Regions from separate parts of the Porphyrobacter sp. LM 6 genome, predicted to be linked through region 2. Evidence: predicted binding sites of a transcription regulator. Region 2 holds the regulator's gene; the other holds the start of a gene.
What was found. The regulator LexA, encoded in region 2, represses DNA repair genes until DNA is damaged. The targets are predictions, from matches to a motif close to GTTCCNCNCTTGTTCT.
Positions count from the first base shown of each region.

Region 1 (12,015 bases), 230 kb from region 2:
ACGATGGCGACGTGCAGTCCGACACCGTGGCACAGGGCTTCGGCTCGCTCGGCCTGATGACCTCGGTGCTGATGACCCCGGACGGCAAGACCGTGGAAGCCGAAGCTGCGCACGGCACCGTCACCCGCCACTATCGCCAGCACCAGCAGGGCAAGGCGACTTCGACCAACCCGATCGCTTCGATCTTCGCCTGGACCCGCGGACTGATGTATCGCGGCAAGTTCGACAACACGCCGGACGTGGTGAAGTTCGCCGAAACGCTCGAGCGCGTCTGCATCGCCACGGTCGAAAAGGGTTACATGACCAAAGACCTCGCGCTGCTGATTGGCCCGGGCCAGGCATGGCAGACCACCGAGCAGTTCTTCGAAACGATCGTCGAGAACCTCGAGAAGGAAATGGCCAGCTGGGCCTGATCCGGCGAGCGGCATGACATCCAGAGCCGGGCGGACCGATGTCCGTCCGGCTTTTTATTGCGCGCGGGACGGGTGACAGCCTCGTCCCGCCCCGTTAAGCCTTGGGTGTGGCTGGCGAACTAACCCTCTCCCCCGTCCTCTCGGACGCGCTGGTGATCCTCGGCGCTGCGGGAATCGTCATCCCGCTTTTCGCCCGGTTCCGCATCACGCCGATCATCGGTTTCATCCTGATCGGGGTGCTGGTCGGGCCTTCAGGCCTCGGCTCGCTGGTCGATGAGCATCCATGGCTATACTATATAACCATCACGAATGTGGTGAGATTGGTGCCATTCGCGGATTTCGGCATCGTCCTGCTGCTGTTCGCGATCGGGCTCGAGCTGTCGTTCAACCGCCTGTGGGAGATGCGCCGCCTGGTGTTCGGACTCGGCGCGCTTGAGGTCATTATCAGCGGCGGCGCCCTGGCGCTGTTCGTGGGGCTGGCGAGCGGCCTTTCGTTCACGGCGGCGCTGGCATTGGGCTTCGCGCTCGCCTTCTCCTCGACCGCGATCGTCCTTCCCATCAGCGGCACCAAGTCGCCGGTAGGGCGGGCGGCACTGTCGATGCTGCTGTTCGAGGACATCATGATCGTGCCGATCATCTTCATCCTCGGCGCGCTCGCGCCCAATGCGGCCGATGCGGGGTGGAGCGGAATGGTCCGCACCCTGTGGCAAGGCGGGCTGGTGGTGGCGGTGTTGCTGGTGGTGGGCCGCCTCGCCCTTCCCCGTCTGTTCGCGCAGGCCGCGCGCACCAAAAGCCCCGAGTTGTTCCTTGCCGCCTCGCTGCTGGTGGTAATCGGCGCAAGCCTTGCCACTGCAATCGTCGGCCTCTCGCCCATTGTCGGCGCGCTGATCGCGGGGCTGCTGATCGCCGAGACCGAGTACCACACCGAGGTCGAGCTGATCATGGCACCGTTCAAGGGCCTCGCGCTCGGCGTGTTCCTGATCACTGTGGGCATGAGCATCAATCTGGTCGAGATCAGCGCTCAGATCGGCACGATCACACTCGCGGTGGTCGGCGTGCTGGTGTTCAAGGCGCTGGTCACCGGGGTCTCGCTGCGGTTGATGGGGGCGCGGCGCAGCACGGCGGCAGAGACCGGGCTGCTGATGGCCTCGCCCAGCGAGACCACGCTGATCGTGCTTGCTGCTGCCACCAGCGCGCTGGTGCTCGATCCCGAGACCGCACGGTTCTGGCAGACCGTCACCGCCATCGGCCTCACCATCACGCCGCTGCTTGCCAAGCTCGGCGAAGTGCTGGCACGCCGGGTCGACGGGGTTGCGGCACCGCTCGAGGATGAACTCGGTGATACCGCACGCACGATCATCGTCGGCGGCGGACGGGTCGGGCGGTTGGTGGCCGACATGATGACCGCGCATGGCAAGCCCTATGTCATGCTCGATTCCAATCCCGATCTGATCGCCCGGGCCAAGCGTGACGGCTATCGCGCGACCTTCGGTGATGCCGCGCGCGGGGATGCCCTGTCGCGGCTCGGCATCGAGATATCACCTGCCGTGGTGCTGACGATGGACGAGCCCGTGCTGGCGCAGCGGATCGTCACCCGCCTGCGCCAGACCTATCCGAACCTTCTGATCGTCGCCCGCGCGCGCGACACCGACCACGCGGCCGAACTCTACCGCGCAGGCGCAAGCCATGCCGTACCCGAAACGCTCGAGGCATCGCTCCAGCTATCCGAAGCCGTGCTGGTCGATATCGGCGTCGCGATGGGCCCGGTGATCGCCTCGATCCACGCCAAGCGCGACGAATATCGCGAACAGCTTGAGCGCGACGGTGGCCTCAGCGAAAAGCCGAAGCTGCGGACGACGAGGGTGGAAAGCTAGGCCCTGCCTTGCGATCGAATGGAGAAGACGCATGGGACAACACGGCGATAAAAGCGATTGGCTAGAAGGCTGCTGCCCTTGCGGAGCGAGCCGGATCGCGCTTGCACGGATGCCGAAGCACCGCTTCCTGTGCCACTGCACGATCTGCCAGAGCGTCTATCCGGGCGACTACGCCGATGCGACCATCACGCGGGCCGACGCGGTGAGCCTGTTGACGCCCGATACCGTCTCCTTCGGCCACTACAAGGCAAACAGCCCGCTGGAACGCGGGGTGTGCAATTCCTGCGGTCACCCGGTCGCCGCGTTCATGAAGATGCCTGGCATGCCGGATCTTGCGTTTGTCCCGACCGCGATGCTCCCCAAAGAGGGCGTGCAGCCGAAGCCCTCACGCCACATCTTCTACGGCACCCGCAAAGCCGACGTGAAGGACGATCTGCCCAAGACCAGCGGCGAGCTTGCAAGCATGGCCGTGATCGTGCCCGATTTTCTGGCCGCGCTTTTCCGACGTTGAGCGCCTCGCCGGTCAGCCGGCCAGCACCGCTTTCACAGCCGCCAGCGCCTCGGCAGCCTTGCTGCCATCCGGCCCGCCGCCCTGAGCCATATCGGGCCGACCGCCGCCGCCCTTGCCGCCGAGCGCTTCAACGCCCGCGCGCACCAGATCGACCGCGCTGAAGCGTCCCGTGAGATCGTCAGTCACCGCTGCGGCGATGCTCGCCTTGCCGTCATTGACTGCAATCATCACCGCGATGCCTGACCCCATGCGCTGCTTGGCCGCATCGAGCAGCGGACGCAGTTCCTTGGGGTCAAGCCCATCGAGTACACGACCTTCAAACTGGAAGCCAAGAAGAGCCAACGCTTCGTCGTTCTCCTCAGCCAATCCGACAACGCCGCCAGATCCGCCGCCGCCCAGCGCCAGCGCCTTCTTGGCCTCGGCTAGCTCCTTCTCGAGCCGCTTGCGCTCGTCGAGCAGCGCCGCGAGACGCGCGGGCACTTCTTCCGGAGTCGCGCGGATCACGCCTGCGGCTGACTTGAGCGCTTCCTCGCGGCCAACGAGCCATTCGCGCGCGGCCTCGCCCGTCAGCGCCTCGATGCGGCGCACGCCCGAAGACACCGCGCTTTCCGAAACGATGCGGAACACGCCGATATCGCCGGTGGCGCGCACGTGGGTGCCGCCGCACAGTTCGACCGAGTAGTTGCGCCCTTCCCCGCCGGTACGGCCCATGGCAAGCACGCGCACCTCGTCACCATACTTCTCGCCGAACAGCGCCAATGCGCCCGCCGCGACAGCATCGTCCGGGGTCATCAAGCGAGTGCTGACCGGCTCGTTGGCGCGGATTTCCGCGTTCACCTCGGCCTCGATCGCGGCGATGTCATCGCCAGTCAGCGCGGCCGGGTGCGAAAAGTCGAAGCGCAGGCGGTCCTGCGCCACAAGGCTGCCCTTCTGCGTGACATGCGCGCCAAGGCGGTTGCGCAGCGCCGCATGGACGAGGTGTGTGGCCGAATGATTGGCCCGGATCTGGTCACGGCGCGCAACATCCACCTTGAGCTCGACCGTGTCGCCAACCGCGACTTCGCCTGCTTCAATACGGACCTGATGCGCATGGAGGCGGCCGAGCGGCTTGGCAGTATCGGTGACGCTGGCCTTGAGCCCAGCAAGGCTCGCCATGCTGCCGGCATCGCCGGTCTGGCCGCCGCTTTCACCGTAGAACGGGGTCTGGTTGGTGAGGATGACGACCTCGTCTCCGGCAGCCGCTGTCTGGACTTCGGCCCCGCCCTTGACGATCGCCACCACCCGGCCCTCGCCGCTGGTCGAGGTGTAGCCGGTAAACTCCGTCGCGCCTTCGCGCTCGGCAATGTCGAACCAGACTTCGCCCGAAGCCGCTTCGCCAGAACCCTTCCACGCCGCGCGCGCGGCGGCCTTCTGGCGCGCCATTGCGGCGTCGAAACCGGCCTTGTCGACCCCGATGCCGCGGACGCGCAACGCGTCTTCGGTCAGGTCATAAGGGAAGCCGAAAGTGTCATAGAGGCGGAAGGCGATCTCGCCATCAAGCTCGCCGCCACTTGCCATTTCGTCGGTGGCTTCATCGAGCAGTTTCAGACCCTTGTCGAGCGTGCGGCGGAACTGGGTTTCCTCGCGCTCGAGCACTTCCTCAATCAGGGCCTGACCGCGCACGAGTTCGGGATAGGCCTGGCCCATCTCGCTCACCAGCGCCGGGACGAGGCGGTGCATCAGCGGCTGCGACGCGCCAAGCAAGTGAGCATGGCGCATCGCGCGGCGCATGATACGGCGCAGCACATAACCGCGGCCTTCATTCGACGGCAGCACACCGTCGGCCATCAGGAAGCTGGTCGAGCGCAGGTGATCGGCAATCACGCGGTGCGATGCCGCCTGCTCGCCCTGTACGGCAACACCGGTGAGCGATTCCGAAGCCGAAATCAGCGACTTGAAGGTGTCAGTGTCATAGTTGTCATGCACGCCCTGGAGCACGGCAGCGATGCGCTCGATCCCCATGCCGGTGTCGATCGAGGGCTTGGGCAGGTTGATCCGCGTGCCGTCTGCCTGCTGCTCGTATTGCATGAACACGAGGTTCCAGATCTCGACGAAGCGGTCGCCATCCTCGTCGGGGCTACCCGGAGGGCCGCCAAATATGTGATCGCCATGGTCGTAGAAGATTTCCGAGCACGGACCGCAGGGTCCGGTGTCGCCCATCGACCAGAAATTATCGTTTGTACTGATACGGATAATGCGATTTTCGGGCAGGCCGGCGATGCGGCTCCACAGGCCGGCGGCTTCGTCGTCTGTATGATAGACGGTGACCGTGAGGCGATCCTTGGGAAGGCCCCACTCCTTGGTCAGGAGGGTCCAGGCGTGGGTGATCGCCTCTTCCTTGAAATAGTCGCCGAAGGAGAAATTCCCCAGCATTTCGAAGAAGGTATGGTGGCGGGCGGTGTAGCCTACGTTGTCGAGATCGTTGTGCTTACCGCCGGCCCGGACGCATTTCTGCGACGAGGCCGCGCGCGGAGAAGCGGCGGTTTCGAGCCCGGTGAAGACGTTCTTGAACGGCACCATCCCGGCGTTGACGAACATCAACGTCGGATCGTTGTAGGGCACCAGCGGCGCCGAAGGCGTGGCGGCGTGACCATTCCTACTGAAATAGTCGAGGAAGGAGCGGCGGATGTCGTTCGTCGAGGTCATGGGCGTGCAGTTAGGCAAAGCGCGGGATGAACGCAATGGAGCGCTGTATGCGAGGCTGCCGGAGCGTTGCAGCAGGGTCACAAATGGGGCTATTTGAGGGGGCAAAAAGGCCCACCTAAGGGGGGGCAAGGCCAACCTGGAGGGGGTCTAGAGGGGGTCTAGAGGGTACCTAAGGGGGGTCTAGCAGGGGTCTGGAACGGGCTGGCGGGCCGATTTGCACGCCATCGCGGCCATCCCGAACGAAAAGCCGGCGCATGCTCTGGGGAGAAGCACACGCCGGCGTTCCGGTTTTCCAGGCGTCAAGTGGGACACGGGGGAATTGGGACAGCCCCCCGGCGACGCCCGCTTGGGGTCATTCGTCCGAGTCCGCGTCCGGCCCTGACATCATTTCCCCGGCGACCTCATCGGTGCGGCTGCGGATCGCAGCTTCCAAGCGGTCGCAAACTTCAGGATTGTCCTTAAGGTAGGTCTTGGCGTTTTCACGCCCCTGCCCGATGCGGATCGAATCATAGGAGAACCAGCTCCCCGACTTCTCGACCAGGCCGGCCTTCACGCCAAGGTCGAGGATTTCGCCGATCTTCGAGATGCCTTCGCCATACATGATGTCGAATTCGACCTGCTTGAACGGCGGGGCGACCTTGTTCTTGACCACCTTCACCCGCGTGGTGTTGCCGATAATCTCGTCACGATCCTTGATCTGTCCGGTGCGACGGATGTCGAGACGGACCGAGGCATAGAACTTGAGCGCGTTGCCGCCGGTGGTGGTTTCCGGATTGCCGTACATCACCCCGATCTTCATGCGCAGCTGGTTGATGAAGATCACCATGCAACGCGAGCGGCTGATCGAGCCGGTGAGCTTGCGCAGCGACTGCGACATCAGGCGAGCCTGAAGGCCGACGTGCGAATCGCCCATCTCGCCTTCGATTTCCGCGCGCGGCACCAGCGCCGCGACCGAATCGACCACCAGCACATCGATCGCGTTGGAGCGCACCAGCGTATCGGTGATTTCGAGCGCCTGTTCGCCGGTGTCGGGCTGAGAGACGATCAGCTCGTCAATGTCGACGCCGAGCTTCTTGGCATAGACCGGATCGAGCGCGTGTTCCGCGTCCACGAAAGCCGCCGTGCCGCCCATCTTCTGCGCTTCGGCAATCACATGCAGCGCCAGCGTGGTCTTGCCCGAGCTTTCCGGCCCGTAGACTTCGATCACGCGGCCGCGCGGCAGGCCGCCGATCCCGAGCGCGATATCAAGGCCCAGCGAACCGGTCGAAATCGCTTCGACCTGCATCGCTTCCTTCGAGCCCAGCTTCATCGCCGAACCCTTGCCAAAGGCACGATCAATCTGCGCAAGCGCGGCTTCCAGAGCCTTTTGACGATCCACGGCTTTTTTGTCCTCTTCGACCAATTTCAACTGCGTCGCCATCGCATGCGCTCCTTCGCTTGCCTAGGGGCGGAACAACAGTTTTCCGCCGCCTGGTAAGGAGCATGTATCGCATTTGTTCTCATGGAACAAGTAGGGAACGAAAAAATATCCAACGGCCCTTTCAGGCCATTCAATCGCGCGTTGCGTCGCGCAGCTTCCAGTCGAAATTGCGCGAACCATTGGCGGGTACGGTGACTTCCACGACTTGGGAGCCGTTCTTCACGATCACCTTGTGGCCAGGCATGCGCAGGTCATATCGCCCGCCCCAGCCGAGGTTCAGCCGCAGGGTGATGGGGTGCGGATTGGCGTTGGTGAGTTCGGCCCGCATCGCCGTCCACTTGCGGCCATTGGCGCGCGGATCGCCCTTTTCGGCCACCCGTTCGCAGCGAGCAAAGACTTGCGCGCTCGGTGCCAGTTCGAGCTCGACCTCCTGCCCGCGGGCATAGTCGCGCAAGGAGGATTGCGCCCCCACCTGCGGCCCATAAGACGTCGGCTCGTAGAGCGTCAGCGCGCCCTGCGGCAAGGCGATGCCGAGGCCCTTTGCCTCCTCGTTCTTCGTCACCAGCAGCACATGGGCGGGGACGGGTTCGCGCGCGTCTCCGATCCATTGATAGGGATAGCAGTCCGCTTCGTAGAGATACCGCGCCTTGACCGTGTCCTTGTTGAGGAAGGCGACCTGCTTCATCCCCTTGGCCGAAACATTGACGCGTCCCGGCACGCGGAACAGCTTCAGGTCGCCGAGGTTCTCCTCCTCGGCGGTAACGACCGATACTGGTGCGACCGAATCGTAAGAACGGGCCTCAAGCCGCGAGGCGGTGACAGTGATCACCTCCGATGCCGGGGCATACATCGGCGGCGGCGGTGGCATAACCGGCACGGGCGGCGGGACCATCGACCCCGCCGACGTGCTGCCGAAGGGATAGCAGGTCAGATAGAGTCCCTCGGCCACCGGCGGATCGGCGAGACTTTCGTAATCGCTGTCGACATTGAGCCTGCCCGCAATGATCTGGAGCTTGGCATTGTCAAAGCTCTGGCCGTTGTCATTCACTAGCGTCAGCCAGCTCAGCAGGCCCATGTCGAAGGCATCGCCCGAACCCTTTTCGCGAAGGGTGCCGACGTAATCGGCCTTCCAGTCGAAGCCCCAGGAAAGATAGGTCAGCGTCACCTCATAGGTGCCGCCGGCCTCCGAGCGGGCATCGACCGAGAACACCGGCTGGGCGGAAAGCCCGGAGGGCACGCGGTTGAAGGTGAGCGTTTCGGGCAGGCCCGAACATTGCACCGCTTCGAACCCCTGCGAGGTTTGCAGCACGAGGCCCCCGTCGGCGCGGGTGCGGACGACCGCCTGCTCGCTCACCGCCTTGCCGGTGGCGGGATTGGTGCGGGTGATGGTCACGCGGTTGCCGAGCGTCCCGTCGACCAGCGCGGCGGGAGAGAGGAGCTGGGCGTTGCGGTTCTTCTCGATCGTGCCACCGGGAAGTCCGGTGACGATCGCGGACACGCCGACCATGCCTTCAGCCACACCTTCGAAGCGGATGGTCGATTCGCCTTTGGGCAGCGTCACCCGGCGGGTCTCGCTGATCATCGCGAAGCCTTGCGGATTGTCCCGTTCCAGCGCCTCGTCCGCCCCCCGATCGGGATCGCGGTAGATCGTCACCGAAAGATCGGTCGGGGGCGAGGCATCGACCACCTCGCGCGCCAGAAGGGGCGCGGCGATCACGCTCGCCAGCGAGGCCAGGAGGGTTGCGGCGCGCCGCATCACCACCGCCTCAGTAGCGGGTTTCGTAGGTCACGCGGATCACCCGCTCGCCCTCGGCAGGGACAGAGACGCTGTAGCGCCGCTGATCGATGTTGCGCTGTTCGCCCTTCACATCCTCGCTGGTGATGCGGAAGTCATTGGCCCACCAGCCGCGATCAAGCCCGACCTGAGTGATATCGACGGTCACGGGTTCGGCCTTGGCGTTGGTGAGGGTGTAGCGCATCGTGGTGCGGTAGAAGGTCTTGGGCCGTTCGACCTGCACATCGCTGACGACCTTGCCATCCTGGATCACGCGGTAACGCGCGCTCTTTTCCCATTCGGCGCCGGTGATGGTCTCGCGCTTCTCGATCTCGGACTTGACCGTGATGTCGAAGGCATCGCCGGTGACGAGCGAGAGGTCGCTGCCCATCGGAGTGTGACCGATGCTGTTTTCGCCGATGAACTGCGGGGTGCCCTCGCTGTCGCGCTGGTAGAAGCGCACCGTGCCGGCGGGCAGCGCATCGCCGAGGCCCTGATCGCGCGCGGTCGAAAAAGCGATGCTCGACTGGACGTTGCGCGGCTGATCGTCGTTCTGCTGCCAGCCGACGCTGATCGCATAGACCTTACGCGCGGGCACGGACTGCACGTCGAGGAAGCTCACCTGCTTGGTCTGGGCATTGGCGACGGTGGTGCGGCCGCTGATCGGGTAGAGGTAGAAATCGCCGAGCCGCTCGCGCGCGGCGGCCTGCGTGCCGGCGCGGGTCAGCCCGCGGCTGCCGAACCCTCGTCCGCCGCTGCTGGGATTGCCCGCGACCAGCACGGTATCGGCCTGGTGGAAGGTGGTGCCGGTGTTATTGGTCAGGGTCACCCAGCCCTGCATGTCGATCGTGTCATTCTTCTCGTCATAGAGCGCGACGTAATCGGCGCTCCAACCGAGCCCGCCGGTGAGATAGCGCAAGCTGACTGGGCGGGTGCCCGCACGGGTCGAATCGAGATTGACCGAGAGAGTCGGGCGCGCGCGCAGGTTGACGGGCACGCGGTCGAAGATCACGCGGACGGGCAGGCCGTCGTCGCGCAGCACCTCGATGCGGTCGCCGATCTGGATCACCACCCCGCCCGCGACCGAGAGCACCTTGGCCCGCTCGCGCGTTTCGGCGCCGGTCGCGGGGTTGGTGCGCAGCAGCGTGACAGTCTGGCCGACCGCCTTCTCCATCAGCTTTTCGGGCGTGAGCAGATCGTAATCGAAGTTCTGTTCGATGATCGTGGTGTTCGCGGCGGCAAAGCTCAGCGTCTGGGCCTGGATACTAGCCGAGACATCGGGAAACTCGACCCGGCTCGTGCCTGCCGAAATGTTGAGCTGGCGCACGTCCTGCACCAGCGCCATCCCGCCGTTATAGATGGTGAGCGCGACATCGCCCTGTGCGGTCGCGTCAGGATCGGGGACGGACTGCGCTGCGGCTGCCGCCGCCAGCAAAGCCGCCGCAGAAACGCCGCAGCCTGCGAAAATCGTCCGGTTGATCATGCCAGTCCCCTCCAGTCGTGTCTGACTGAGGATGAACGACTTGTCGGCTTTATCCAAGGTGAACAGCGCTAACCCCGCGATAAATCGCCGGAAGCACGCCTAGGCCCCTGCCCCCTGTTCGGCGCGCGCCTGAAGCAGCACCGCGCCGACCTTGTCGCCGATTGCCGCAACGCTGAACGGCTTGGCGATGAAGTGCATGTCGGGAATGTCGATATCGCGGCGCAGCTGTTCCTCGGCATAGCCCGACATGAACAGCACAGGCATCTTGGGCAGCTTGGCGCGGATCGCGCGGACCATCGCAGGGCCGTCCATCCCGGGCATCACCACGTCACTGACGACAATGTCGAACGCCGCCCCCGGCTCGGCGATGGCGGCAAGCCCGTCCTCGCCATTGGCGCAGGCGGTGACGGTATAGCCCGCGCGGGCCAGCGCGCGTTCGGCGACGGTGCGGACCATGTCCTCGTCCTCGACCAGCAGCACCTTTCCGCCCGCCGACCAGTCCGACGATGCCAGCGGTGCAGCCTCGCGCTTCTTGGGCATTTCGCCGCGATGGACGGGGAGATAGACGGTGAAGCGCGCGCCGGTCGGGCGGCCTTCCTTGTCGGTGATGTTGTCCGCGAAGATGAACCCGCCCGATTGCTTGACGATCCCGTAGGCGGTCGAAAGGCCAAGGCCGGTGCCCTTGCCCTGTTCCTTGGTGGTGAAGAACGGCTCGAATAGCTTGGGCAGCACGTGGGGCGGAATGCCCCCGCCGGTGTCCTGCACGATCAGCACGGTGTAATCGGCAGGCGGCAGCACTTCAGACCCCAGCTGCACCACCTGTCGCGCCTGCAAAGCGCGGGTGAACAGCGAAATCCGTCCCTTGCCATCCCCGCGCGACTGGATCGCGTCGCGGGCGTTGACGGCGAGGTTCATGATCACCTGTTCGAGCTGCTGCGGATCGGCGCGCACCGGGCCGAGGTTGCGATCGTGCTGGACGTAATAGGCAATCTTCTCACCCAGCAGCCGCTTGATCAGCGGGCTGACCTCGCTGACCACATCGGGCAACTGGATGATTTCCGGTCGCAGCGTCTGCTGGCGCGAGAAGGCCAGCAGCTGGCGGGTGAGCGCGGCGGCGCGGTTCGAATTGGCGCGAATCTGCTGGATGTCGTCATAGTCGCTGTCGCCCGGGATATGGCGCAGCAGCATCAGATCGCAGGTGCCGATGATCGCGGTCAGCACGTTGTTGAAATCATGCGCGACCCCGCCGGCGAGCTGGCCCACGGCCTGCATCTTGGTGGCCTGCGCGACTTGGCGGCGCAGCTGCGTTTCCTGACTCGTATCGGCCAAGCTGAGGAGCACCGCCGCCTCGCCCAGCCCGCGCACGCCGGCCAGCCCGAGTGACACCGGTTCTTCCGGGCTCGAGAGCAGCCGCACGGCCACATCGCCGCTGGTCGATGGCCCGCGCCCGTGGCGGCGCACCGCATCGGAGAGTGCAGCCTTGTCCTCGCGCACCACCAGATCGGTGGGGAACGCGGGCAAGCCCTGTGTCTCGCGCCCGACCGAGCGCAGGAAGGCTTCGTTGGCGAACAGGAAGCGCCCGTCGCGGTCGGTCATCGCAAGGCCGAGCGGCAATTGCGCCAGCAACGCATCGAGCTGCGCCACCCCGGCCTGCGAGGCCCCTTCCCAGCCCGAACCGATGCCCACGCCCGAATCGATCAGCAGCATCAGCGATGTCGCCTCGTCCGGCCCGGCGGGCGTCACGCGGTGCGCAGGATCGACCAGCGGCACATCGACCAGCGTCTGCGGCGTGCCGCCCCGCCCTTCGCGGGCGAAATAGATCCGGTCACGCTCGTCCGAACGCAGGAAGCTGACA
Region 1 is NZ_CP017113.1:2,280,302-2,292,316, forward strand. Features, by position in the region: gene BG023_RS10950 (NADP-dependent isocitrate dehydrogenase) at 1-413, shown strand, start outside; gene BG023_RS10955 (cation:proton antiporter domain-containing protein) at 521-2,287, shown strand; gene BG023_RS10960 (GFA family protein) at 2,319-2,798, shown strand; gene alaS (alanine--tRNA ligase) at 2,811-5,483, opposite strand; gene recA (recombinase RecA) at 5,836-6,903, opposite strand; gene BG023_RS10975 (DUF4139 domain-containing protein) at 7,034-8,659, opposite strand; gene BG023_RS10980 (DUF4139 domain-containing protein) at 8,670-10,160, opposite strand; gene BG023_RS10985 (PAS domain-containing sensor histidine kinase) at 10,260-12,015, opposite strand, start outside.
Region 1: recA (recombinase RecA) is a predicted target of LexA. The motif match lies at 6,987-7,002, and genes of this name have one in related genera.

Region 2 (12,015 bases):
GTCACCGCGCCCTGCACCCGGTCGTGTATGGTGGTCTCGCCTTCGTTGGCCGTCTTGATCCGGATGGTGAAGGGCGCGCCTGCGGGCGCTTCGGCAGGATCGCGATCGCGCCAGCGCCCGTCATAGCGCAGCGGCTTCTTGTTCGCGCGCTGCTCCTCGCGCATGGCCTCAAGCTCTTCAGGCGTGGCAAAGCACTTGTAGGCATGGCCGGCCTTGAGCAGCTGCCACGCGACTTCGGCATGGCGTTCGGCGCGGTCGGACTGGAACAGCGGCGGGGCATCGAAATCGAGCCCGAGCCAATCGAGCCCTTCGATGATGGCGTCGATCGCATCCTGGGTGGAGCGCTTGCGGTCGGTATCTTCGATCCGCAGCAGCACGCGTCCGCCGTGGTGGCGGGCGTAGAGCCAGTTGAACAGCGCTGTGCGCGCCCCGCCGATATGCAGATAGCCGGTGGGCGAGGGCGCGAAGCGGGTGACGACGCCGCCGGTGGTGCCAGTGCTGTCCGTGCTGCTTTCGCTTGCCATGAACGATGACTTCCTGTTCACTTTGAGCGGCTTGGCGATGATCAGGCTGTCGGGGGGACAAGCCGATGCGCGATGTGCCGCTCATTCCGATGGGGGACGATCCGGGCGGCAGCGACGCCGCTGGCGGAGCAATGCCGCGCCCTTGGCAGGACGCAGGGCCAATGTCCAGCATCGGCAGCGGCGCAGGCGGCTCTTCACCCGGAACCCGTATGGCGGATGCAGCCGAGGCTTTCCTCGCCCAATCGGGATTTGATCGTGCCCCATGGCTGGCGGTGGTGTTTGCGAGCGGCATTCTGGCGTGGTTCGCTTTGCCGGGGCCATGGCAATGGTGCGCGGCGATGGCCGGGGGAGTGCTCGCGGCGCTCGGCGCCTTGGCCGTGTGGCCGCTTGGCAGCCTCGCCGACGAGACGCGGGGCAATCTTCGGATGGCGGTGATCGCGGCCGGACTGGTGTTCGCGCTCGGTGTCGGCGTGATCTGGGCACGTTCGGCGATTGTGGGGGCCGAACCGATCGCGCGGCCTTCCTTCTCTCAACTTCACGGGACCGTGCTCGAACGCGAGGATGAACCTGCCGAAGGACGCTTGCGACTGACGCTGGCCGTGCGCGACGCTGAAAGTGGGACGGCGCGCAAAGTCCGGGTCAATGTTCCGCTTGACGCGTTCGGACCCGAGGGTGTTCCGACGACGCTGGGCGAGGGCGCCACTGTCCGGCTTCGGGCGCGGCTGATGCCGCCCGCTCCGCCAATGCTGCCAGGGGCCTATGATTTTGCCCGTGCCGCATGGTTCAAGGGCCTTGCCGCGACCGGAAGCGCGGTGGGGCCTGTCGAGATTATCAAATCTGCGCCGGACGCCGGTTCCTTGGCCAAGATTCAGCGCGCGCTGGCGGCCCATGTGCGTTTCCGAGTGGAGGGATCGGCAGGCACAATCGCGGCCGCGTTTGCCAGCGGGGATAGGGGCAGCATCAGCGAGACTGACCAGATCGCGATGCGCGATGCGGGTCTGACGCATCTCCTGTCGATCAGCGGGCTCCACGTCAGCGCGGTGATTGCGGCAGCCTATGTGGTGGTGCTGCGGCTCCTTGCGCTGTGGCCTGCGCTCGCCTTGCGGGTGCGACTGCCGATCGTCGCGGCCGCGAGCGCGGCGGTTGCGGGGATCGGCTATACCTTGCTTACCGGCGCGGAGGTGCCGACAGTCCGCAGCTGTGTCGCCGCCCTGCTGGTGCTTGGCGCTCTGATGCTCGGACGCGAGGCCTTGTCGTTGCGGATGGTCGCGGTTGCCGCCGGCGTGGTGTTGCTGCTGTGGCCCGAAAGCGCCATCGGCCCGAGTTTTCAGATGAGCTTTGCCGCGGTGCTGGCGATCATCGCGGTCTCCACCAGTGCGCCAGTACGGGCCTTCCTTGCCCCGCGCGACGAGCCATGGGCGGCGCGGATGGGTCGGCGCGTCGTGATGCTGTTTGTGACCGGTGTGGTGATCGAACTCGCGCTGATGCCGGTGGTGCTGTTCCACTTCCACCGTGCGGGGCTTTACGGCGCGGTGGCGAATGTGGTGGCGATCCCGCTGGTGACCTTCGTCTCGATGCCGCTGATCGCGCTGGCCCTCGCGCTGGATACCGTGGGAGCGGGTGCGCCGGCGTGGTGGCTGGTCGAGCGCTCGCTCGCGCTGCTCTTGGGGATCGCCCATTTCACTGCGGCGCAGGCGGGCGCGGTGCGGCTGATGCCGCAGATTAGCGGGTGGGCGATTGCGCTGTTTGCGCTCGGCGGCTTGTGGCTGGCGCTATGGCGCGGACGGGTGCGACTTGCGGGGCTTGTGCCGGTTGTGCTGGCGAGCGGGCTGGTGGCGCTGACCCCGATCCCGGATCTGCTGGTCGCCGGCGACGGGCGGCAGGTGGGGATCACAATGAGCGCACCTGATGGAACCCGCCATCTGCTCTCCCTGCATAACAGCCGGTCGACCTACACCCGCGACAATATGATGGAGCTCGCCGGGGTTGCGGGCGAGCCGCTAGTCCTCGCCAATTGGCCGGGGGCGCGCTGTTCTTCGGCGTTCTGCGTCATGACCATCCGGCGGGGTGGGCGCGACTGGGTGATCCTGCTGGCGCGGGGGCGCGAGCAGGTCGAGGAGCGGGCTTTGGCGGCGGCGTGCGGGCGGGCGGATATTGTCGTTTCGGAGCGGTTTCTGCCGCGCGCCTGCCAGCCGCGCTGGCTCAAGGCCGATCGCCGCTATCTGGAAGAGAGCGGGGGGCTTTCGATCAATCTGGAGGATCAGACGATCACCCGCGTGGCCGACAGCCAGGGGACGCATGGCTGGTGGAAGGCGGGCCAGAACGACCGCAAACGGCCATCTGGCGGAGGCTAAGGGGGGGCTAGCGGGGGTCTAGAGGGGGGCTAACAGGGGTCTAGAAGGGGTCTAAACCGGGCTAAATCACCGCTTTTCGTGGAACATTTTCGACTAACACTATGTAAGTCCGAGAAAAACAGGCCGGGGTCAATGTTCCACGCCGGATAGAAACCGCAGGTGTGGTCTCAAACGGCCGACCCCGGCCCGATTTGCAATCAGTGGTAGCGCCGCAGCAGGCCTGCGAGCTTGCCCTGCACCTCGACCTCGTCGGGGCGGTAATATTGCGGATCATAGGCGGCGTTGGCGGGATCGAGCCGCACCTGCGCGCCTTCCTTGCGCAGATATTTGAGCGTCGCTTCTTCGCCGCGCACCAGCGCGACCACAATCTCGCCATCGCGCGCAGTATTGGTCCGCCGCACCAGCGCGAAATCGCCGTCGAAAATCCCGGCTTCGATCATCGAATCGCCCGACACCTCGAGCGCGTAATGCTCGCCCGGGCCAAGCAGCGCAGCGGGCACCGGCAGCGTGCTCTGCCCTTCGAGCGCCTCGATCGGCGCGCCTGCGGCAATCCGGCCGTGCAAGGGCAGTTCGATCACATCGTTCGCCGCTTCGGCCACGCGCGGGGCGGGGGCGGGCATGGAGACCACATTGCCACCCGCCGCCGCATTGCCGCGCGCCGGCGTCACATCCTCGGGCTGGCGCACCACTTCGAGCGCACGGGCACGGTTGGGCAGACGGCGCAGGAAGCCGCGTTCTTCCAGAGCGGAAATCAGGCGGTGCACGCCCGACTTGCTCTTCAGATCGAGCGCTTCCTTCATTTCTTCGAAACTCGGCGAAATCCCGGTTTCTTCCAGCCGCTGCTGGATGAAACGGATCAGTTCGTGCTGCTTGGCGGTCAGCATTGATCACAACTCCCTTGGTCGCACGACGCCCGCGCTTCGCGGCTCTGCCGTGCCAGTCCCATTGCGTGCTGCCAGAGGCACCCACTCGCCGGAACGGAAAGCGGTGCTTTGCCTGCACGGGCCGTGCACCGATAAGGTGAACGAACAAGGAACAAGTAGGCAACCTTGATAGCCGAGTCAAGCGCACCCGCTGGCAAAGCCGCAGAGTTCAGCCATTCTGGAGCGGGAACACCCGTACCGGTTCGCCCGCAGGCACCGCCGGCGCATGTGCAGGGCGGTCGATCAGGCAATCGGCGGCGGCCAATGCACTCAAAGCGGAGGAATCCTGCGATCCGGCCAGCCGCACCGCGCCGCCATCGGTCACCGCGCGCAGGAATTCGCGGCGCGGGCCGATGGCGGGCAGGGCCTCTCCAGCGGGCATCGTTAGGCTGCGCGGCAGCGGATCGGCATCGCCTTGTGCCGCGCGCACCAGCGGCAGGGCGAAGAGGAAGGCGGTCACAAAGCTCGACACCGGATTGCCCGGCAGGCCGAGGATCACCTGCCGGCCTCTGGTCGCCACCAGCAGCGGCTTGCCCGGCTTGATCGCGACCTTCCAGAAAGCGGTTTCCGCGCCCCAAGCGGCGAGCGCGGGCTTGATCAGATCGTGATCGCCCACCGATGCCCCGCCCGAAGTAATGAGGATGTCGGCCGCCTTGGCGCGCTCCAGCGCGCCAGCGAGCGCGGCCATGTCATCGCCCACCGGGCCAAGCCGCAGCACCTCGCACCCCAGAGGCGCGAGCATGGCCGCGATCATCGCGCCGTTGCTGGCGGGGATCTGGTGCGGGAGGCAGTGGGCGGGATCGGCGGCGAGCTCGTCCCCGCTGTCCAACACCGCGACAGTGACGCGCCGCGCCACGCTGACCTCGCCGCGTCCTGCCGACAGCGCCAGCGCGATGCGGCCAGCGTTGATACGGGTGCCGCGCGTGAGCAGGCGGGTGCCCTCGACAAAATCGAACCCGCGCCTGCGGATATGGCGTCCTGCTGGCGGATATTCGGTAGCGGTGACGATGCCGCCCTCTACGCCTGCATCTTCTTGGAGCAGCACGCGGTCCGCCCCGTCAGGGACGATTGCCCCGGTCGATATCCGCGCGCATTGCCCCGCGCCCAGCGATCCTGGGAACGGCGTACCGGCCCGGCTTTCGCCCACGAGCGTCCAAGGCCCTTCGCCGGCGCCCAGCGCATAGCCGTCCATCGCGGACAGATCGGCGGGGGCTGGGTGCGCGCGGCATGGACATCCTCGGCCAGCACGCGGCCGAGCGCTGTTTCGACGGGGATACGCTCTGAACCAAGCACCGGAGCGAGCGCGAGCAGCCGCGCCTGCGCCTCTTCCAGTGACAGCGGTGCGGTCATTCAGGCGCTTTCCAGTCGCCCGATTTGCCGCCGCTCTTGGCGATCAGGCGGATGCTGTCGATGACCATGCCCTTGTCGATCGCCTTGGCCATGTCGTAGATTGTGAGGAGTGCCACAGAAACCGCTGTCATCGCCTCCATTTCGACGCCCGTGCGCCCGGTGAGGGAGGCCGTGGCGGTGGCGCGGATGGCGCTCTCTTCGTAATCGAAATCGATGTTCACCGCTTCGAGCCCGAGCGGGTGGCACAGCGGGATCAGATCGCCGGTGCGCTTGGCGGCCATGATACCCGCGATGCGCGCCGTCCCGAGCACGTCGCCCTTGGGGGCGTTGCCTGCGCGGATCGCCTCCAGCACTTGCGGAGACATGGTGATCCGTCCGGATGCAACAGCGCGCCGCGGCGTGGCGGGCTTGCCGCCGACATCGACCATGCGCGCCGCGCCGTCTTCGCCAAGGTGCGTGAGCTTGCTCATGCCGCCTGTTCTGCGCCGAGCAGCGCGCGGGTGGCACTCGCAATATCGTCAGCGCGCATCAGACTTTCGCCGACGAGGAAGGTGCGAACCCCTGCCGCTTCGAGCCGCTGGCAATCGGCATGGGTGTTGATCCCGCTCTCGCCGACCAGCAGCGTGCCTTCGGGCGCCAATGGGGCGAGGCGTTCGGTGGTGGCGAGGCTGGTGGTGAAGGTTTTCAGGTCGCGGTTGTTGACCCCGATCAGGCGCGATTTCAGCACCCGCGCGGCGCGCTCCATCTCCGCCTCGTCATGCACTTCGACCAGTACATCCATGCCAAGCTCGCGCGCGGCGGCCTCGATCTCGGCCATGGCGCTATCCTCTAGGGCGGCGACGATGATCAGGATCGCATCGGCCCCGATGGCGCGGGCTTCGAGGCATTGCCACGGATCGACCATGAAATCCTTGCGCAGCACCGGCAGATTGCAGGCGGCGCGGGCGGCGACGAGGTAATCCTCGTGCCCCTGGAAATAGGGCGCGTCGGTGAGCACGGAGAGGCAAGCGGCACCCCCGGCCTGATAGGCTGCGGCGTGATCGGCGGGGCGGAAATCGGCGCGGATCAGGCCCTTCGACGGGCTGGCCTTCTTGATTTCGGCGATCAGGGCATAGCCGCTGGCGGCACGCGCGCGCAGCGCCGCCTCGAACCCGCGCGGCGCGCTTTGCGCGGCGGCAGCGGCGGTGAGTTCGGCCAGCGTCGTCGCGGGTTTGCGCGCGGCGACTTCCTCGCGCTTGGTCGCGCAGATTTCCTCAAGCTTGTTCATCGCGCTCATACCGCCAGATCGATCCATTTTTCGAGCAACACCTTGGCGCGGCCCGAATCGAGCGCTTCGGCGGCCATGGCAACGCGCGTCGCCCAGTCCTCGCCGCGTCCGGCGACCATCAGCGCGCCCGCCGCATTGAACAGCACCGCATCGCGATAGGGGCCGGGCACGCCCATCAGCAGCGCCTTCAGCGCCACCGCATTGTGCTTGGCATCGCCGCCGCGGATCGCTTCGACGGGGGCGTGGGGCAGGCTTGCGACCCGCGCATTGATGCGCTCCATGATGAAGCCGTTGCCTGTGACCACCGCAACCTCGTTGCCGCCCGCAAGGCTCAGCTCGTCGAGCCCCTCGTCGCCCGAGACAATCAGCGACTTGCCGGTGCCGAGCCGCGCCAGCGCGCCGGCGTAGATCGGCACATAGGCGGGGCGCGCAATGCCGATCAGCTGGCTGGTGACCTTCGCGGGGTTCGACAGCGGGCCCATCAGGTTGAAGATCGTGCGCTGGCCGATACGCGTGCGGATGGGCTGGATGCGCGCCATCGCCGGGTGGTGGTTGCGGGCGAAGAGGAAGCAGATGCCGATCTCTTCGAGCGTCCGCTCTGCTGTGCGCCCGGCAGCATCCATATCGAGACCGAGGGCTTCGAGCGTATCCGCCGCGCCTGCCTTGGAACTCGCCGCGCGGTTGCCGTGCTTGGCGACCGGCACGCCGCAGGCCGCGACGACAAGGCTGACGGCGGTCGAGACATTGAGTGTGTGGTGCCCGTCACCCCCCGTGCCGCAGACGTCGATCGCGCCTTCGGGGCCTCTAATCGGGATCAGCCGCGCCCGCAGCGCCCGCGCCGCGCCGGCGATTTCGTCCGCCGTCTCCCCGCGTGCTGACAGGGCAACAAGGAAGCGCTCGATCTCGGTTTCCGAAGGCGCGCCGTCGAGCAGGACGCCGAATGCGGCTTCGGCCTCGGCTTCGGAGAGCGGCGCGGCGACATCGGGCAGCAGGCTCATGCGCGCAGCCTTTCGGGCAGCACCGGCTCCATCCCGCACAGCCGCACGAAGTTCGCGAGCAGGGCGTGGCCGTGCTCGGTGGCGATGCTTTCGGGGTGGAACTGCACCGAGTGGATCGGCAGGCTTGCGTGGCGGAAGCCCATCACGCTGGGGTGATCGCTCCCCGGCGTTTCGGCATGGGCATTGGCGATCAGCTCGTTCGGAACGTTGACCACCTCAAGACTGTGATAGCGCGTCGCGGTGAAGGGGCTGGGCAGCCCGGCGAACACGCCCGTCCCGTCATGGCTCACCGGAGAGGTCTTGCCGTGCATCAGCCCGCCGCGCACGACCTGCCCGCCGAAATGCTGGCCGATCGCCTGGTGGCCCAGACACACGCCCATCAAGGGCTTGCCGCTATCGGCACAGGCCGCGACCAGATCGAGGCTGATCCCCGCCTCGTTGGGTGTGCAGGGGCCGGGGGAGATCAGGAAGCCGGTCGCATTGGTCCGAAGCGCCTCGGCAGCGGTCAGCGCGTCATTGCGCTCGACACGCACCTCGGCCCCCAGCTCCATCAGGTAATGGACGAGGTTGAAGGTGAAGCTGTCGTAATTGTCGATGACGAGAATCATTGCGCCTTCGCCTCTTCGCGTTTCGTCACCACGATGATCGGGCCGACGCGGCCCTCGTCCTGCCTGCCGGTCGCCGGATCCCATAGCGAGGATACCTGCCCGTCGAGATAGAGTGCGTTCGATACCTTGAGCTCGTCGCGATAGAACCGCGCCAATTGCCCGAAGCTGATCGGCCCGCCCGAAATCACGAAATGCGCCTTGCCGCTGGCATCGACGCCCACGCCGTTGCGGATCGCCCTGGAGGGGCCATCGTCCTGAATGTCAGGGTGAAGCTTGCCATCCACCAAAAGCAACGGGCCGGATTGCGTCCCGAATTGCGGGCGGTCACCCACGGTCTCGAAGAAGGTGTTGCTCCCCAGCACGCGCCATTGGCCGCCTGAGCCGAAGAACACCCCGTTGGGCTTCATGTAGAAATTGCCCTCACCGTTCTCGCGGTTGAGCTCCTTCAGGCGCTCGCCATTCTCGACATAGTAGCCGATGGGCTTCAGATCATCGCCATACATCCCGCCATTGATCGCAAAGGCGATGGTGGACGCATCGACCGTGCCACTGAAGGTCAGCAGCGAACCGAAGGGCTGCTTGTCCGGCCCGAGGTTCGCCATTCCGATGCGGTGCTTGGCCGGATCGGCGATGCAATGGGTTAGCGGCACACTCTCGAACACAACTGCGCGGCAGGCCGAGGGACCGCCGGTCGCTTGCGTGGCCTTGGCCGAGGGCGAGGCCTTGGGCTGCGAGCCATCGAGCTGCGAGCGCACCACGGGCTCGCCCGCCGGAGGATCGGAGCAGGCGGCAAGGGCGAACAAGCCGGCCATGCAAAGGAAAGCGGCGCGCATCACTGGCCATACCCCGGTTCGCCCGCCACGCGCACCGCCTCGCGTGCGGCGGCGATCAGCGCGCCGGACTTGGCGCGGCATTCGGCGAGCTCGTAATCAGGGTCGCTGTCGGCAACGATGCCGGCGCCCGCCTGCACGTGCATCACCCCGTCCTTCACCACCGCGGTTCGCAGCACGATGCAGCTATCGAGGCTGCCGTCGGGCGCGAAATAGCCCACGCCCCCGGCATAGGCCCCGCGCGTTTCGGGCTCCAGTTCGGCAATGATTTCGCAGGCGCGGATTTTCGGCGCACCGGAGACCGTTCCCGCCGGGAAGCCTGCGAACAGCGCGTCGAGCGCATCCTTCGACGGATCAAGCTCGCCCACGACATTGCTGACGATGTGCATCACGTGGCTGTAACGTTCGATGGTGAAGCTGTCGGTGACTTCGACCGTCCCCGCCGCTGCTACGCGGCCCACGTCATTGCGCCCGAGATCAAGCAGCATCAGATGCTCGGCGCGCTCCTTGGGATCGGCGAGCAGGCTGGCTTCGTTCGCGATGTCCTCGTCGCGGGTGGCGCCGCGTGGACGCGTTCCGGCGATGGGGCGGATGGTGACTTCGCCCTCTCGCACCCGCACGAGGATTTCGGGCGAGGAGCCGACCAGCGCAAAGCCCGGCAGATCGAGGAAGTAGAGGAAAGGCGAGGGATTCACCCGCCGCAGCGCGCGGTAAAGCGCCAGCGGGGGCAGGGTGAAGGGCGCGGTAAAGCGCTGGGCCAGCACCACCTGGAAGATGTCGCCTGCAAGGATGTAGTCCTTCGCCTTCAACGCCATCGCCTTGTAATCGTCGGGCGCGATCACCGGCACAAGATCGGGCAGGGCGGAAGGCACGTCCTCGGCCGCTACGGCAGGCAGCGCCGTGCCGAGCTGGCTGAGCGTCGCATCGATCCGCTCGCCCGCGCGTTCGACTGCGGCGGCCGGATCGCTCGCTTCCCAGATCGGCGCGATGGCGAAGAGCACATTGGTCAGCCCGTCGAACACCAGGATCACCGTGGGGCGCACGAACAGCATGTCGGGCAGTTCAAGCGCGCTGTCGGGCGCGCGCGGCAGGGTTTCGACCAGACCGATGGTTTCGTAGCCGAGATAGCCTACAAGGCAGGCGAGGGCGGGCGGCAGGCCTTCGGGCATGGGATCGACCCGGCACGTCGCCGCGAGATCGCGCAGGGCGGAAAGGGCATCGCCCGCGCAGGGGCTGAAGGTTTCGCGGTCGAGCTTCCAATTTTGGTTGATCTCCGCCGTGTCGCCCTTCGCGCGGAACACCAGATCGGGGTCGAGCCCCAACAGGCTGTAACGCCCGCGCACTTCGCCGCCTTCGACCGATTCGAGCAGGAAATCGCCGCGCCCCGGCACGATCAGCCGCCGCGCCGCACCCACCGGCGTGTCACTGTCGGCAATGATCCGCCGCCACACCAGCGCCGGACGCCCTGCGGCAAGCGCCTGGACGGCAGCGGCGGCGTTTTCGGGCAGGCCTGCGGGCGGAACGGCGGTGGTCACGAAGCGATCAGACCTGCGTCACTGCGCGCCGGTGAGCTGCTTGCGGAGCGTCGCGATGGCTTCGTCGTTCTTGGTCACGCCCAGCTCCGCGCGCATCGCGGCGGTGGCCTGACGGCGATACTCGTCGGCCAGCGCCGGGCTCAGCTGCTGGCGCGCCTGCTGGACAAGACCGGGCTCGCTCTCGACCGGGCTGGTGCTGATGTCCTGCAGGCTCACGACATACCATCCGAGATTGCGCGGCGCCTCGAGCACCTTGACCGAGCCTTCGGCCATGCTGAACAGCAGCACAAGCGGAGGCGGGAGGGCGCCCCGCCGGTTGGCAAGCAGCTCGCGGCGTTCAAGATCGATCACGTCGCGTTCGATACCGGGGCGCTTTTCGGCAGCCATGGCGGCTTCGACCGGCGTCTTGGCGCGCAGCTTGGCGGTGATGCGGTCCGCTGCGGCACGGGCGAGGGTGGCACCCTGCGCGCGCTTCCAGCCGTCAAGCGCGGCGGCGCGCACTTCTGCCAGGGGAGGAGCGGAGGCTTCATCGACGCGCGCGACTTCGAAGATCACGAACTGCTGACCCGGTACGATTTCGGCCAACTGGGGCTCGCTCTCTTCCATCTGGAACGCGGTGGTGAGCACCGGCACCAGCTGCGGGACGATCTGCACGCCGGGCTGGCCGAAGGCCTGACCATTGGCGAGCAGCGCGGGCGTGGTTTCGACCTTCAGACCATAGGCCTTGGCGACTTCGGCAAGCGCGGTGCCGCCATCGATTTCGCTTTCGATTTCGGCGGTCATGTCGGCCACAGCGGTGCTGCGCTTCTCGGCCTTGAGGGCGGCGGCGATTTCAGCCGTCGCCTGCGCAAGGCTGCGCGCCGGGATGCGTTCGATCTGGTCGACCCGCGCGACATACCAGCCGAGCGTGCCTTGCGCGGGCTCGACGATGCCGCCCTGCGCGGCCTTGAAGGCGGCTTCGGCAAAGGCAAAGCTGGTCGAACCGGACAGTGCTTCGCGGCTTTGCAGTTCGGTCTTGGAGGCAGTGAACCCGGCTTCGCGCGCGGCCGCTTCCAGCGAGACACCACCGCGGATGCGGGCGGCGAGCGCCTTGGCGGCATCCTGTGTCGGCACCACGAAGCTGGTCAGCGCACGGCGCTCGCTCGCCTGATACTTCACCGCGTCACGCTTGTAGCGGGCGGTGATTTCGGCTGCGGTCGGGGTGTCGTTGACCTTCAGGGTATCATTGCCGAACACCGCAAAGCGCAGCGTGCGCCGTTCGGGGCGGATGAACTGGGTGCGGTTGTCATTGTACCAGGCGGTCAGTTGCGCCTCGGTCGGGTTGCCAGCCGGGGCGAAGGCGGTGCTGGGGATCAGCACGATCTCGCCCTTGCGTCGTTCGAGCACGAGCGAAGCATATTGACGCGCGATCTTTTCGGGCAGAACCGGCGCGGCGATGGCAGGCTTGAGCAATTGCTGCTCGATCAGTCCGTCGGTAAGATCGCGGCGGAAGATGGCATCGCTCAGGCCCCGCTGGCGCAGCGCCGCCTGGTAGGCCTGGACATCGAACTCGCCAGTCAGCCCGCGGAAAGCGTCGATCTGGAGGATCTCGCTGTTCACCAGGTTCTCGCCCGCGCGCAGGCCGTA
Region 2 is NZ_CP017113.1:2,050,995-2,063,009, reverse strand. Features, by position in the region: gene gltX (glutamate--tRNA ligase) at 1-524, opposite strand, end outside; gene BG023_RS09885 (ComEC/Rec2 family competence protein) at 590-2,878, shown strand; gene lexA (transcriptional repressor LexA) at 3,076-3,762, opposite strand; gene BG023_RS09875 (molybdopterin molybdotransferase MoeA) at 3,971-4,993, opposite strand; gene moaC (cyclic pyranopterin monophosphate synthase MoaC) at 5,148-5,621, opposite strand; gene trpC (indole-3-glycerol phosphate synthase TrpC) at 5,618-6,418, opposite strand; gene trpD (anthranilate phosphoribosyltransferase) at 6,424-7,416, opposite strand; gene BG023_RS09855 (anthranilate synthase component II) at 7,413-8,024, opposite strand; gene BG023_RS09850 (phosphodiester glycosidase family protein) at 8,021-8,836, opposite strand; gene trpE (anthranilate synthase component I family protein) at 8,857-10,389, opposite strand; gene BG023_RS09840 (peptidylprolyl isomerase) at 10,408-12,015, opposite strand, start outside.